Regions from separate parts of the Dyadobacter sandarakinus genome, predicted to be linked through region 2. Evidence: riboswitches for the same ligand, from Rfam matches in the RefSeq annotation. Region 2 holds a riboswitch; the other holds the start of a gene.
What was found. A riboswitch is a leader RNA that binds a small molecule or an ion and turns the genes downstream of it on or off. The one in region 2 is predicted to bind S-adenosylmethionine.
Positions count from the first base shown of each region.

Region 1 (7,602 bases), 2.4 Mb from region 2:
CAGGCCGGGAATGCGTCTTTTCAGAAACCCGCGGTAATCATTATCCGGCACGAAACAGATCTCGTAGCTTTCCGATTTATTGACCAGATCAATAAATCCCCGCTCCCGCGCCATTTCCCTGATTTCCGACTTACGCAGGTGTCCTAGCGGCAGCTTGGTCCGGGAAAGACTTTCCTGTGAAACCCCCCAGAGTACGTAGCTCTGATCCTTCCAGGTGTCTACGCCTTTGGAAACATAATGCCTGCCGTTGCTGAACTGCATATTGGCATAATGCCCGGTAGCAATAAACTCACAGTCGAGGCGGTCGGCGCGGCGGAGCAATGCATCCCACTTGATGTGCGTATTACAAAGTACACAAGGATTGGGCGTACGGCCTTCCAGGTATTCGCCGGTAAAATGGTCGATCACATAATCGCCGAATTCATTCCTGATATCGAGAATGTAATGCGGAAAACCGAGTTCGACTGCAATTGTGCGGGCGTCGTTGATGGAGTCGAGGGAGCAGCAGCCGGTTTCTTTTTTGGTACCGCCGCTGCTGGCGTAATCCCAGGTTTTCATGGTCATCCCGATGACCTCGTAACCTTGTTCGTGAAGTAGGACAGCTGCGAGCGAGCTGTCGATGCCGCCGCTCATGGCGACAAGAATGCGTCCGTGTTTGCTCATTGGATAAATCAGCCGAAGGTTGAATGCCTTCCGATTATGTAAATTTGAAAACCTGTAACAGCCATAATCGACCGTCAGGTTCCGCAAAGGTACGGATAATGCGGGTCAGTTTTGCAGGACCAGTGTGAACGCCTGCTGGTACTGAATTGCTCAGGCAATTACCTGTCTGATTACATTCTTGATATTCAGCTCGACAATTTCGGTCATGCTTTCACATTTGCTGTAATTCTGGTCGGCATAGTAAGCCGCCAGGCCATCACGGAGCTGGTGAATGTTATCTGTGGTGGAAATATTATCCTTGATCGAAACGTCGCGCAACTCTTTGAGCCGGTGCTTGTCACTGCGTGCCTGATACATGATCGACGATTGTTCCTCCTGCTGGTATTGCAGCACGGTTTTGTCTGTCAGACACTCCATCGCCAGTTCTACATAAGGTTTGTTTTCCTTGAAAAACTGCGGCATATACACCCTTGCATTGCCTTCATAAAACTGCTGGTCAAAATCGATGGCGCGAAGCCGGAACTGAAAATCGTCAAAATCGGGCGTGATTTGCATGACAAAATTGTAGGATCGCATATCGCCCAGGAGCGTAATCTTGCAGCGTTCATTAAACTTGACAAATTCCTTGGCGATCCGTATCGGATTATAGTCCGTGTGGCGCAGGCGCGATTTGGCAAATTCGTCGCCCGGAATGCCTGCAATGTGCTCCTCAATCAGCGAATCGCCATCCACAAGGTAGTTCACCTGATTGGGTGAAAAAATCTCTTCAAGTTCAAGTCCGTAAATGCGGGAGGCGTCGGCTTTTTTTACATAAAAGTAATCGTAAATATCATTCAGGCGGTTTACAATCTTGATCCTGAACGGATTAGAGTTCCCGAACTTGCAGTAATCAATGCGTTCAATGTACTTGTGCTCCACAATCCTGAGGTTGCCGGAAGCTTTCAGCATGGCATACGCTTTCTTGAGTCCGTTGTGCAGGCGCTCCACTTCGAGCGGCGGGTACATCGGACTTTCCCAAAGGGTATCCTTTCCATTTTTATCAGTCAGGGGAAACGATTCATAGAAATTAACCAGGTCATGATAACCTACCGGGAGCCTGGCATCACGCTGGTAAAAACGCAGGTATTTGCGCAGTTCAGCACTGACGGGATAAATTGGCTTCTTTTTCAGTATTCTTACATCACCCTGTTCCATAATATTCAAATTACTATTTTTCCGCTCAAATTGCGTGTAAAGTTCACTTTACCGGAATTTTCCCCAGCAATAAGAAACCCCGCTATCATGCGCAAGCCGATCGGAATTGTTGTTTGTGGTGGCCTCAGCACACGCATGGGCACGGACAAAAGTCTGCTCGTTTACCACCAAAAACCACAGCGGTACCACCTGTATGACCTTCTTGCCCCAATATGCAGCGAAGTATGGCTGTCGTGCAATCCTATGCAGGCTCCATCCGTCCTGCCCGGCTTTCGTGTGATAACCGACGCGCCTGAATTTGCCGGAAACGGACCCATAGCGGCCTTGCTTTCAGCCCGAAAAATGCTGGGTACCGGTGACTTTTTGCTTGTTGGATGCGATTATCCGTTCATTTCGGAGGCATCATTAACCGGCTTTTTACATCACATTGATCCCGGAAGTATCGCAGCTGTACACTTTAATCGGGAAGGCTGGTACGAGCCGCTGCTTGGCTGGTACTCCGCAGCAAGTATTCCTTTACTGGAAAGCTCTTTTCATCAGGGAAAAACCAGTCTTCAGTCTTTTCTGAAAAATTACAAGACGCAGCAGTACACTCCTCAAAGTGAGCTGACTATGACGAGTGTGGACACGCCGCAGGAATATGAGCATGCAAGAATGCTTTTGCAGCAAAATTCGGAATTATAAGTCTTGCTCTGTTTTTGTCAATGTGTGCCCAGGTGAAAAGCGGAAGAATTAATACAATGCTAACATTGCTGGCGCAAAGTTGCTGTAATTTTCGCCTCCGGAAATCAGTCAGGCAGGGTTAAACTGCGCGTGCTGGTTCCTTATTGAAGTAGTTAAAACTTTTATTACCAAATGAAAAAAATGATCCTGGCCATGACACTGGCCGCATTCAGCCTTACATCCTTTGACGGTATGTCGCAAAATAAGAACAAGGTGATTGCCCACCGGGGAGCCTGGAAAAATACCGGCGCCACCGAAAACTCCATTGCTGCGCTGGAACATGCAATCAAAATGAAGTGCTATGGCAGCGAGTTCGACGTACACATGTCGGCCGACTCGGTATTGTATGTTTTGCATGACCATTCCATTAAGGGTACCAATATTGAAACGACGGGCTCCGCTGAGCTGTCGCAGATCAAACTGGATAATGGCGAACCGCTCCCTACCCTGGAAGCTTACCTGAAGGCCGGTGCAAAACAAAAGAAAACACGTCTGATCCTGGAAATCAAAACTTCCAAAATAAGCAAGGAACGTTCACTGGCCCTTGCCGCCAAATGCGTTAAAATGGTGAAAGACCTGAAAGTAGCCGGCATTACGGACTACATTGCTTTTGACTTCGATGTTTGTAAAAAAGTAAAGGAACTGGCGCCGAAAGCTCACGTGGAGTACCTGATGGGTGACAAAACGCCTGAGGAGATCAGGGCAGCCGGACTGGATGGTATTGATTACCACTACACCGTGATCAAGAAAAATGAAGATTACATCCGCGCCATGCACGACCAGAAAATGACCACGAATGTATGGACCGTCAATGACGAGGAAACAATGAAATGGCTGCTCGAAAAGAATGTGGATTTTATCACTACCAACGAGCCCGAGCTGCTCCTCCGCATTACAAAATAGATTTCGGGAGAATATAGGATCAGTTGCAAAAATCGGGGCTTACCCGATTTTTGCGGTTTGAAGCTGTCCGTTTGTTTCCCGCCAGGCGCGGATCACCTGTGTGAGCTGCTTGTATTCGATCAAAAATCCATCGTGACCATACAGGGAGTCTATTTCCTGAAAAACGGCATCGGGAATGTGGCGGGCCAGGAACTGCTGCTCCGATAGCGGGAAAAGCAGATCCGACTTGATACCCAGCACGAGCGTTTTGGCCTTCACCTGCCCGAGTGCATGTACAATACCTCCGCGATTACGTCCTACATTGTGGGAGTCCATGATCTTGGACAGTATCCAGTACGAAAATGCATTGAACCGCTTCACAAACTTATCACCCTGGTACTGCTGGTACGACGATGCCCTGAAATCATCAATCTGATCAGGATTGTCGCGAGCCTGGGTGAAATTATAGGTATCATAATTACGATAGGAAAGCAATGCAATGGAGCGCGCCGCCCGCATTCCCATGCTTCCCGCATCGTCTTTTTCTTCCTTAAAAGTAGGATCCGCCGCGATCGCCATTCTTTGTGACTCATTGAATGCAATACCCCAGGGAGAGTGCAATGCATTGGATGCAATCAGGATCAGTTCTTCAAAAATGTCGGGCACTTCCACCGCCCATTCCAATGCCTGCTGCCCGCCCAGCGAGCCGCCTATGCACATATTAATTTTGCGGATACCCAGCTCCTGGCGAAGCAGGTCCAGTGTACCAACCACGTCACGGACCGTTACGGTGGGAAAGTCGCGGTAGTAAGGCTTATGCGTTCTCGGATTCACCGACAGCGGGCCTGTGGAGCCGTAAGCCGACCCTAGTATATTGGCGCAAACCACAAAATGCTCCCGCGGATTGAAATATTTATCATCCCCCACCAGCCCGTCCCACCAGTCGGTCGCATTGGCACTGCCCGTCAGTGCGTGGCAGATCCATACAACGTTGGTCCCTTCCTCATTGATCGACCCGTAAGTAGTATAAGTAAGTTCAAAGCCTGGCAGCTCCCCGCCCATTTCGAGGGCATAGGCGTAGGGATATTTAAAGATTTTCTGTTCCGGTTGCATAGGTGCCAGCGCACGTGGTTAAATTGTTTTTTATACCAGCCTACCATTGCCCCGCAGGACAAAAATAAACCATGAGCCGTGCCATTCAGGATTTCACGGGTATAAGAGAATATAAAGCCACTCGGCTTACAGAAATTTCCAAAAGTAATTTCAAACGAATTGAATTTATATCTCCTAATAACTTAGGTGGGAATTAGCACCTTTCTCCACAGTGGTAGCAGGTTGCCAGAGGTTCGTAGAGCCCATTCTCTCGCCTCTTCTTTATAAATCAACTGCTGGCAGTGAAGCGAATTGATTGATGTTGCAATATTAAAGGCAGGTGCCTGAAAAAACAAACAAATGCCGAAATTCTCTTGTGAGGCCTTCCAGCGGGCTTATCTTTGGCGTTTTGTTACCCGCTTTTTATGAAAACTGTTCTTATCTGCCTTCTTTCCTTCTTTACAACACCGCTCTTTGCACAAGGTATCCGGCCCGATCCGGAACGCATCGCCAAGCACGTCAACAAGCTTGCGTCCGACAAGATGAAAGGACGCGGTACCGGCAGCCGGGAAAATAAAAAAGCGTCCGAATACGTCGCGCGTGCATTCAAAAAATACAGCCTGGCGCCCAGGGGTACCACGGGATACTATCAGCCTTTTACCGCCAAAATCCGGCGTGTGGTCGTCCCCGACAGCATACGTGAAACCAGGAACGTTATTGGCTTTCTCGATAATCAGGCACCCTATACCATTATCATCGGAGCGCATTTTGACCATCTGGGCATGGGCATGCAGGGAAGTTCCAAAGCTGAGAAGCCCGAAGGTCAGATCCACAATGGTGCCGACGACAATGCGTCCGGAGTGGCCGGACTGCTGGAACTCGCCAGGTATTTTTCTGAAAATGGTGTGAAGGAAAGCTGCAATTTCCTGTTCATTGCATTTGGGGCCGAAGAGCTGGGGCTGGTAGGCTCGCGCTACTTTGTAAACAATCCTACTATCCCGCTGAACCAGGTCAACTTTATGTCCAACATGGATATGATAGGCCGGTACGATCCTGCGCGCGGAGTAGGTATCGGCGGGTTTGGTACTGCCTCCGAGTGGCCGGCGGTTTTTGAAGGTGTAAAAGGTGATGCCAAATTCTTTACAGACAAGGCAGGCAGCGGCGGCTCTGACCACGGTTCATTTTATACCAAAAACATTCCTGTACTTTTCTTCCATACCGGCGGCCACGACGACTATCATAAGCCGACGGACGATCCCGCCAAAGTGGATTCCAAAGCGGAAGCTGCCATCCTGAACATTGAGATCGCGATCATTGAAAATGCCATGAAGCTTCCCAGGCTCACTTTTAGTGAGGTAAAGTAAGTCGGATGTCTCACCCTTAAACAATCAGGTTTTGTTCGGTTTTGTCGCCCCCTCTTTTACTTACGGTCATTCACATGTTTCACCCGAAGATTTGTACGGAAGTTTGTTCAGGGATGTGCAAAATAGTAAAATATTCAAGGATTCCAAAACTTTTGCCGACTCCCTGCCGATCGATGATCCTGTACTGATTATAGAAAGGTACCATCACGAGAAGAGTGAACCTGGGTTCAATTTGTCGCAGTTTGTTGAAAAACATTTCCAGATGCCGGCACATTACGTGTCCACATTCCATGCAGATACTTCCAAGCCCGTTTCCGACCACATCGAGAGGCTGTGGCCCGTACTCACCCGCCAGCCGGATTACCAGGAGCGGGGCGGCTCGCTGATTCCCCTGCCCCATCCTTATGTAGTACCCGGCGGACGGTTCCGTGAAATATATTACTGGGACAGCTACTTTACCATGCTAGGGCTGCGCGAATCGGGCAAAAAGGAGCTGATCGGGCATATGGTTGAAAACTTTGCTTACCTCATCAACAGCTTTGGCTATGTACCTACAGCCAACCGGACCTATTACCTGAGCCGGTCGCAGCCGCCTTTTTTCTCCCTGATGGTGCGTCTTTACGCCGAAATGGAGGATAATAAGATACTGACGCGCTTCCTGCCGCAACTTCAGAAGGAGTACAACTATTGGATGAATGATGATGAAGCAGCAAAAAAGGACTTTACGGCCTACCGGAGAGTAGTACATCTACCCGGCGGCAAGGTTCTGAACAGGTACTGGGACGACCGGGCGACACCCCGGCCCGAATCGTACCGGGAGGATGTTGAGCTGGCGGACGCAGCTTTTGAAAAATACGGCACTCCGCGTGACCAGCTGTACCGGCACATCCGCGCAGCTGCCGAATCGGGCTGGGACTTCAGCAGCAGGTGGTTTGGCGATGAAAATGATTTTTCTACGATCCATACAACCGATATCCTGCCCGTAGACCTGAATTGTCTATTGTATCACCTGGAAAAAACACTGGCAGAGGCATACCTGCTGGGCGATAACCGTAAAATGCACCTCGAATTTGAGGAAAAAGCAAAAGCACGGGTAGTGGCTATCCACGAATATTTCTGGAACGACGAGCGGAAGTTTTTCATGGACTACGACTTTGTAAAGCAGCAATCTACCCGGCCCCTGACACTGGCCGGCCTTTTTCCATTGTTTTTCAAACTTGCGCGTAAGGATCAGTCACACTACATCCGCGGCTATGTGCGGCTCAACTTTCTGAAATCCGGCGGTTTGCTGACCACCAAAGTACGATCGGGACAACAATGGGATTCGCCCAATGGCTGGGCTCCTCTCCAGTGGATTGCGTATCAGGGATTAAGAAATTACAATTTCAACCGCATTGCCAATCAGCTCAATGAGAACTGGCTTTCCCTGATTGACAAGGAATTCAAGCACTCGGGTAAAATGCTTGAAAAGTACGACGTGGCCGATACCAACCTGCTGGCCGGCGGCGGCGAGTACGAAAACCAGGAAGGTTTTGGCTGGACCAATGGCGTATACCTGCGGATGAAGCGGCACCAGCGGTGAGCACCCACTGCATTTTATAATATGCTAATGAGTTTCTAATCTGATCTTGAAAAATTCCAGACAATACTCCTTTTTGTAGAAGATATTTTTAATACCTTGGTA
Region 1 is NZ_CP056775.1:5,853,805-5,861,406, reverse strand. It holds gene mnmA (tRNA 2-thiouridine(34) synthase MnmA) at 1-663, opposite strand, end outside; gene HWI92_RS24295 (hypothetical protein) at 814-1,857, opposite strand; gene mobA (molybdenum cofactor guanylyltransferase) at 1,945-2,541, shown strand; gene HWI92_RS24285 (glycerophosphodiester phosphodiesterase) at 2,713-3,483, shown strand; gene HWI92_RS24280 (homoserine O-acetyltransferase family protein) at 3,523-4,575, opposite strand; SAM riboswitch class I at 4,738-4,845, opposite strand; gene HWI92_RS24275 (M20/M25/M40 family metallo-hydrolase) at 4,980-5,918, shown strand; gene treA (alpha,alpha-trehalase TreA) at 5,950-7,500, shown strand.
Region 1: it holds a riboswitch for S-adenosylmethionine, as region 2 does, so the genes downstream of both, HWI92_RS24280 (homoserine O-acetyltransferase family protein) here and HWI92_RS08725 (hypothetical protein) in region 2, are expected to answer to the same signal.

Region 2 (7,602 bases):
TGCCGGGGCACTGGCCCTTTTGCTGGCGCAATGCCCGGCTCCTGAAAGCTACGCCGGAGACGGTCCTAAAAAGGCAAAGCAGCAGTACAATGTGTTGTTTATTGCCGTGGACGATCTAAACAACGACCTGGGATGTTACGGTAATACATTCGTCAAGTCGCCCAATATAGACCGGCTGGCCAGACGCGGGGTCAGGTTCGACAAGGCTTATACGCAGTTTCCGCTTTGCAGTCCGAGCCGCTCTTCCCTGCTTACGGGCCAACGGCCGGATGTTACGCGCATTTACGAACTGCAGACCCACTTCCGGCAGAACCTGCCCGACATTGTGACGCTGCCGCAATTGTTTAAGAACAACAATTATTACAGTGCAAGGGTTGGTAAAATATACCACTATGGTGTTCCGGGACAGATCGGTACGGATGGGCTGGATGATACCCTTTCGTGGCACCGCCGTGTAAATCCGCGCGGCCGCGACAAGGATGAAGAAGCATTGATTAAAAACCTGACACCCGATCGCGGGCTGGGCAGTGCGCTGGCATGGCGGGCTACCGAAGGTACGGATGAGGAGCAAACCGACGGAAAGGTGGCCAGCGAAGCCATCCGGATCCTGAATGAAAAGAAGGATGAACCGTTTTTCCTGGCAGTGGGATTTTACCGGCCGCACTCGCCGTATGTAGCGCCCAAAAAGTATTTTGATATGTACGAAGAAAGCAAAGTGCCGCTTGCACCTGAAAAGGAGGGCGACCTGGACGACATTCCCGAAGCTGCGCTTTTTACCAAGCCTGCGAATTGGGGATTATCGGTTGACCAGCGGAAAGAGGCGCTGCACGCATATTATGCCACGATCACCTTTATGGACGCGCAGGTAGGGCGGGTGCTCGACGAGCTCGACAGGCTCAAACTGACAGACAAGACAATTATTGTCCTCTGGAGTGACCACGGCTACAACGTAGGCCAGCACGGACAGTGGATGAAGCAGAGCCTTTTTGAAAATTCGGCCCGGGTTCCGCTGATCTTCTCAGTACCGGGTGGTACCAGGGGAAAATCTTCGTCGCGGACCGTGGAGTTGCTTGACATTTACCCCACACTCTCAGAGCTTTGCGGGCTTGATCCGGGACAAAAACTGCAGGGTTACAGCCTTACCCCATTACTGAAAAACCCGGCTGCAGCCTGGGACAAGCCTGCCTACACGCAGGTGCGGCGCGGCAATATTTTCGGTCGCAGCGTGCGTACGGAGCACTATCGCTACACCGAGTGGGATGAAGGCCGCGCCGGCATCGAACTATACGATCACGGCAGCGACCCCGACGAATTTACCAATCTGTACAAAAGTGACAAGTACACAGCTACGCTCAAAGAACTGGCTGGCCTGCTGAAAAAAGGGTATCCCCTCACCGCACAGTGATTGGTTTGGCCGGTTCAGCCGGATGAAAAACGATGGCACCTTTGCTGCCATGACTGGCTGGAATTGAGGAATGCACACCGGTATTGCACCTGTAACCAGGGTGCATGCCGGTGTGCAGCTGCTTATGGGAGAATGCATTGCGTTCATGCAACCCGTAAGGGGCATATTCATTGTTCCCGCTCATAATCAGGCTGTACTTACGCTCCTGGGGATTTTTCTCGGCTATCTTCCAGACACTTCAATTTTTTTTTACGCAAACTTGTAAATTTCAGTTCAATATATCATCTTTGTCTATCGAATTACTAGATTTATCAAGAACGAAGGGAGAGGTTAGGCTCTACGATCTTCTGGCAACCTGTAAACCTGATAAGGTGCCCCAACCTAATTCTATGGATAAATCTCAACATCCAACCACCGGAGTAACCAAGGAGTGCGCATGATGTGACCCGCAAGGGAGTAGCTGTTTTATTTTTAGCCATTAACAAACAACGCGTATGAAGGACATTTTTTTGCTCAGGGTCATTTACAGAAATGGTTTGAGCCTTTACAACATTACCACCACAGTAGAGTCTGTAAACGGTGCCAAAATCCAGCACCTCAACCTCATCAGCAAAGGCCGAGACTTTGTCGGTACGATATCCGTGGAGGTGGCTAACATCCTCGACTTCGATCAGATTGTCAGGCTTATCAAACGCAACCAGGATATTTCCCGGGTTGAAAAAGTAACCAGGTACTAAGCAGGCGCAGCCCGGCGCTTCGGGTGCCGGGCATGCACGATCTACACCACGGGTGTAAGTGTTTTGGGCTTTCTGTATTTGTGTAGATTAATAAGGAGCACGCTTCCAAGAATGATCATCAGTCCGATGATCTGGATCCGTGATATGGATTCTTTTGCAAAGAAAATACCCAGCATTACCGCTACAACCGGGTTTACATACGCATAGGTACTCACTTTGGTAGCAGGCTGTACTTTGAGCAGCCACACGTAGGCACTTAATCCTGCAATGGATCCGAATGTGACCAGGTAGGCAGTCGCAAGCCATACATCGGCAGGAATTTTCCCTAGGTCCAGGCTACTCAGCTCTCCGGAAAAAATGACACCGGGCATAAATGCGATCCCGGCAGTCAGCATCTGCCAGGTAGAATTTACGGTTGCCGAGGGCGACACCGCATTGTATTTGGAATACAGCGAACCGCCCGCCCAGGACATTGAGCCAAGTACCACCAGCCCCAATGCAAACAGGTCGCGGGAACTGTTGAGCGAAGACATGGAGATCATGATCTTTTCACTGAAAAGCAGGATCACACCCGCAAACCCGATCAGCAGCCCGAAGATGGAGGTTTTATTGTTCAGGTTCTCAGACCATTTCGGCTTGTCGAGCACTACAAACCAGATCGGAGCGGACGAAACCATAATTGCCACCATTGCACTTGGCAGGAACTGTTCGACCCAGATCACAACCCCATTCCCCACAAATAGTAAAAGCAAACCCGTGATGATTGCAGGCTTCATTGCAGCCCAGTCAAACAGTTTTTCCTTTTGCAGCAGGCTCCACGTCATCATGATCATTCCGGCTACCATAAACCGGAAACTGCCAAGGAAAAAGGGCGGCATGCCGGCAAGCGCACGCTGAATGAAAAAGTAGGTGGATCCCCAAACAATGTAAACGGTGGCAAATGCCAGCACAACTAACAGGGACGAAGGAGCTTTGCCTGGTGTCTGCATCATCTTTATTTTTCCGGTATGACTAATTGTTGTTCTTCTTTCACGGTTTCCAGCACGATCGTGGTACGGGTAGATATGATATTGGGGATACGGGAAAGTGTCATCCGCATCAATGCCATCAGTGAGGCAGAGTCGGCAGTGCGTACTTTTACAAGGTAGCAGTCTTCCCCTGCAATATGATGCACTTCCTGTACCTCAGGCACTTTGGCAAGTTCCAGGGCAGTGTGGTTGCTCCCCATTCCCTCCGACGATTTGATAGAAATGAATGCGAGCAGTTTCTGGTTGACCGCTGCGGGGTTGAGGCGGGCCGTATATTGCAGGATTACATCGCGCTGTTCCAGCTTTTTGACACGTTCCAGCACAGCCGACGGTGCCATATCAAGCTCACGGGCGAGGTCGGCATTAGTAATGCGTGCATTCGCCTGCATGAGTCTCAGGATTGCCAGGTCTGTTTTATCCAGAAAAATATCAGTTCCGCTTATCATTCTGCAAAGTAAGCGATATCCCGAATAATATGCAGTCCGTTAAGTAAATCTCTGAATTTTATTCATTCATTTGATTTTGCTCAGGCGCCGGGCGATCTCTCTGAGGTTTTCTTTTTCTGTTTATAGAAAAAAACGCCCATAACTTCATTTATTTGGGAACAACTCAGTTTGTCAACGTTTTTCTGATCCGATGAAAAATCATTTACTGCTGCTCCTGCTGATCCTTTCGGGTAATGTCCTGGGACAAATCGACAAAAAAGCCACCCTTCAGACCCGGAACCTGTACAGGAACCTGGGTGCGCTCGCACGTACAGGCGTACTGTTTGGCCACCAGCATGCTACCGAATATGGGCACGGCTGGTCGGGCGAGCACGACCGCTCGGATGTAAAATCGGTTACAGGGTCGCACCCGGCGGTGATCGGGGTTGATTTCAGCGGACTGTCGGGCAGGCCGGCGGATGCCATTCCTGCCTACGCGGAGGGACTGCGTAATAATGTAGTGGATACTTATGAGCGTGGCGGGCTGACCACAGTTGCCTGGCACTTTTCCAATCCTGCCTCGGGCGGCGGATTTTACTGGAAAGATTCGGTTTCCAGTGCATCCATGGCCCTCATCAAACCCGGTGGGTCGCACCATACGCAGTATAAGCAGATCCTGAAAACGGTAGGCGACTTTGCAAAGTCGGTCAGGGCCAAAGACGGGACACTCGCTCCCATGATTTTCAGGCCTTATCATGAGTTTGACGGCGACTGGTTCTGGTGGGGCAAGGGACACACATCGCGAGAAGATTTTATTTCCGTCTGGCGGTTTACGGTTTCATACCTGCGCGACAGTCTGGATGTACATAACTTCATTTACGCGTTTTCTCCCGACAACAAGTTTCGTTCGGAAGCTGATTTCCTGGAACGGTATCCGGGTGACGAGTGGGTTGATATGGTGGGAATGGACAATTACGGCGACTTCGGGCGGGACGGAAAGTATGATCTGGATGCAGGGTTGAAAAAACTGAAAATAGTATCCGGCTATGCACGGAAAGCCGGCAAGCTGGCCGCATTTACGGAAACAGGTCTCGAAAGTATTCCCAATCCCATCTGGTGGACCGAAACGCTCCTGAAAACGCTCAAAGCTGAAAAGCTGGATCTTTGTTACGTGCTCGTCTGGCGGAATGACACCAAAAGTCCTACCCACTACTACGCACCCTTTCCCGATCAGGTCAGTGCGCCCGATTTTGTAAAGTTTTACAATGATCCGTATACTTTGTTTGAGAACGACCTGAAAGGATTATACCGATGAGCCTGCCGGTACGGGATACCGTAAGGTTGTTGAGGATCCCTTTCTCATTTTTCCTGCTCCCTCTATTTCTGCTTGCATACAGTCAGGCCGAAATTGTGGTGCACAGGCAGGCACTGGCCGCTTTCCTGATCATTCACCTGCTGGTATATCCGTCGAGCAACGGTTACAACAGCTACGTAGACCGGGATGAAGAGAGCATTGGCGGGCTGGAACGACCGCCTCAGCCGACAGTCTGGCTTTTTTACCTCACGATTTTTCTTGACCTGGCCGCAACCTTTCTGGCGCTTATTTTCGTAAATGTGGTATTCGCCGGCTGCATTGTGCTGTACATTGCTGCTTCGCGCGCATACAGTTCGAGGCAGATCAGGCTGAAAAAGTATCCGGTAGCGGGTTTTCTGGTCGTGGTGTTTTTTCAGGGTGCATTTACCTACTACCTGTCTGTTGCGGGTGTGTCGGGCAGTGCGCTCCCGCTTACCCGCGAAAACATGATGATCCTGGCTGCGTGCTCGTTTCAGATCGCCGGCGCTTACCCGCTCACCCAGGTGTACCAGCACCGGCAAGACCTGCGTGACGGCGTGGTGACGATCAGTTACAAGCTTGGTTATACAGGTACTTTCGTGTTCACGGCGATCATGTTTGTGTTATGTAACTTGTTTTATTTCATGTATTTCCGTGCGCGGGAACTTGGAATGATTTTTTATATCATACAGGTATTCTTTTTTCCGATTGTAGCTTATTTCGGCTACTGGTTTTACCTGGTTTGGAAGGACAATGCTCACGCCAATTTCAGGAATACCATGCGCATGAACTGGATTGCCGCGGTTTGTATGAATGGTTGTTTTTTAGTTTTAATTTTTATCACCCGCAATCCTTTGAGTTATATATCAGTCATTGAAACGGCAGTGCCCGCCCATTGTATTTCGCAGGAGGAGCTTGCTGCCTTTTACTCTGCCGCCACCAGCGATCCGCTGGAAAAAAGAAAAATCAGGATTGTGGCCGGCAAGACAGGCATAGAAAATCGCTACTCGGTAATTGGTGATTTTGGAAAACGTGCAGGTGATTTTGAATTTTTCAGCAACAGCACCGACCTGCTTCCCGAACCTACATTAAGTCAGCGGATGGAATATTACCGACGGCACGCTACGCGGTTGTCGATGGATGCTGTCGGCAAAATTGAGGGATTTGAAGGCCGGAAAAACACGGTGACGCACCTGATCACGGTTACCTGCACAGGCTTGTTTGCGCCGGGACTGGATATCGAGCTTGTGCGGGAGCTCGGCCTGAACCCCACCATCCAGCGGAGCAGTATCAACTTCATGGGCTGTAATGCGGCAATTTTGGCATTGAAGAATGCCGACGCCATCTGCCGGAGCCACCCGCAGGCAAGGGTACTGATCGTGTGCACCGAACTATGCTCCATTCATTTTCAGAAGAAATTCAATGACGACTACCTGCTGTCTAACCTGCTTTTTGCGGATGGAGCTGCGGCAGTAATCGTGACTTCACAACCCGAAACCCGGTATGCCCACCATGTCGAGATTGATGCTTTCGACGCGATGCTGCTGCACCAGGGATATACAGATATGGCGTGGGGATTGTCGGAGACGGGTTTTATCATGAACCTGTCATCCTATGTACCGGACCTGATCCGCGACAATATCCGGCCCATGCTCCATGCAGTAGGCGTGCGGGCCGAAGATTTCCGGCACTGGGCCGTGCACCCGGGCGGCAAGCGTATTATTGATGATTTTGCGCTCGCACTTGACCTTGATAAATGCGCCCTGGCACCCACCTACAATGTGCTCAGGAACTATGGTAACATGTCGTCACCAACCGTCCTGTTCGTGTTGAAAGATCTGCTGGAAAAGGCAAAACCTGAACACCTTTCCGAGCGCATTTTTGCGGCGGCTTTCGGACCCGGGCTGAGCATCGAAACCATGCGCCTTCGGTATGTTTAACCAAAGGAGCCACCGTAAAGAGCTCCTGGACGAGGAAAATATCCCCGCTGGCGACTTGTACCGGAACGTCCGTGAACTCGACTTAATTAACCATTGGCTCGGCGGATACCGAATTTCATTTGCTGCCCTGAAAAAAGTGCTCGACAAAACTCAAACCTGCATTTTGGCCGATATTGGTTGCGGGGGAGGGGATACGTTGAAACGGATTTACGACTGGAAACAAAAAAGCGGGTATCAGCTTCAACTGCATGGCATTGACATCAAGCCTGTCTGCATTGATTACGCCCGAAAAAACATTGCTGTGCGGGAAATCAGCCTGATCTGTGATGATTACCGGAGCCTGTACCTTCACCTGCCGAAGATTGATATTATCCACGCCTCCCTGTTCTGCCATCATTTGTCTGATACTCAGCTTGCAGAGCTGGTCCGCTTTGCTCTGGACCACCGTGCTACGCTCGTCATCAATGACCTGGAAAGGAACCCGCTGGCCTATTATTCCATTCAGTGGCTGACCCGGCTTTTTTCAAAATCATACCTTGTGAAAAATGATGCGCCCCTCTCAGTGCTGCGCGGCTTTAAAAAGCGTGAATGGAAAGAGCTCCTTCATGCAGCAGGTGCAAAAAACTTTACCGTGAAGAACAAATGGGCATTCAGGCATGAAGTAATTGTGTATGGAAAAGAGCTCTGAACAGTACGACTGCGCAATTGTCGGTGGCGGACTTGCGGGACTGTGT
Region 2 is NZ_CP056775.1:2,176,848-2,184,449, reverse strand. It holds gene HWI92_RS08730 (sulfatase) at 1-1,405, shown strand, start outside; SAM riboswitch class I at 1,711-1,805, shown strand; gene HWI92_RS08725 (hypothetical protein) at 1,900-2,142, shown strand; gene HWI92_RS08720 (EamA family transporter) at 2,184-3,134, opposite strand; gene HWI92_RS08715 (Lrp/AsnC family transcriptional regulator) at 3,137-3,616, opposite strand; gene HWI92_RS08710 (glycoside hydrolase family 26 protein) at 3,807-4,910, shown strand; gene HWI92_RS08705 (UbiA family prenyltransferase) at 4,907-6,868, shown strand; gene HWI92_RS08700 (methyltransferase domain-containing protein) at 6,861-7,556, shown strand; gene HWI92_RS08695 (NAD(P)/FAD-dependent oxidoreductase) at 7,540-7,602, shown strand, end outside.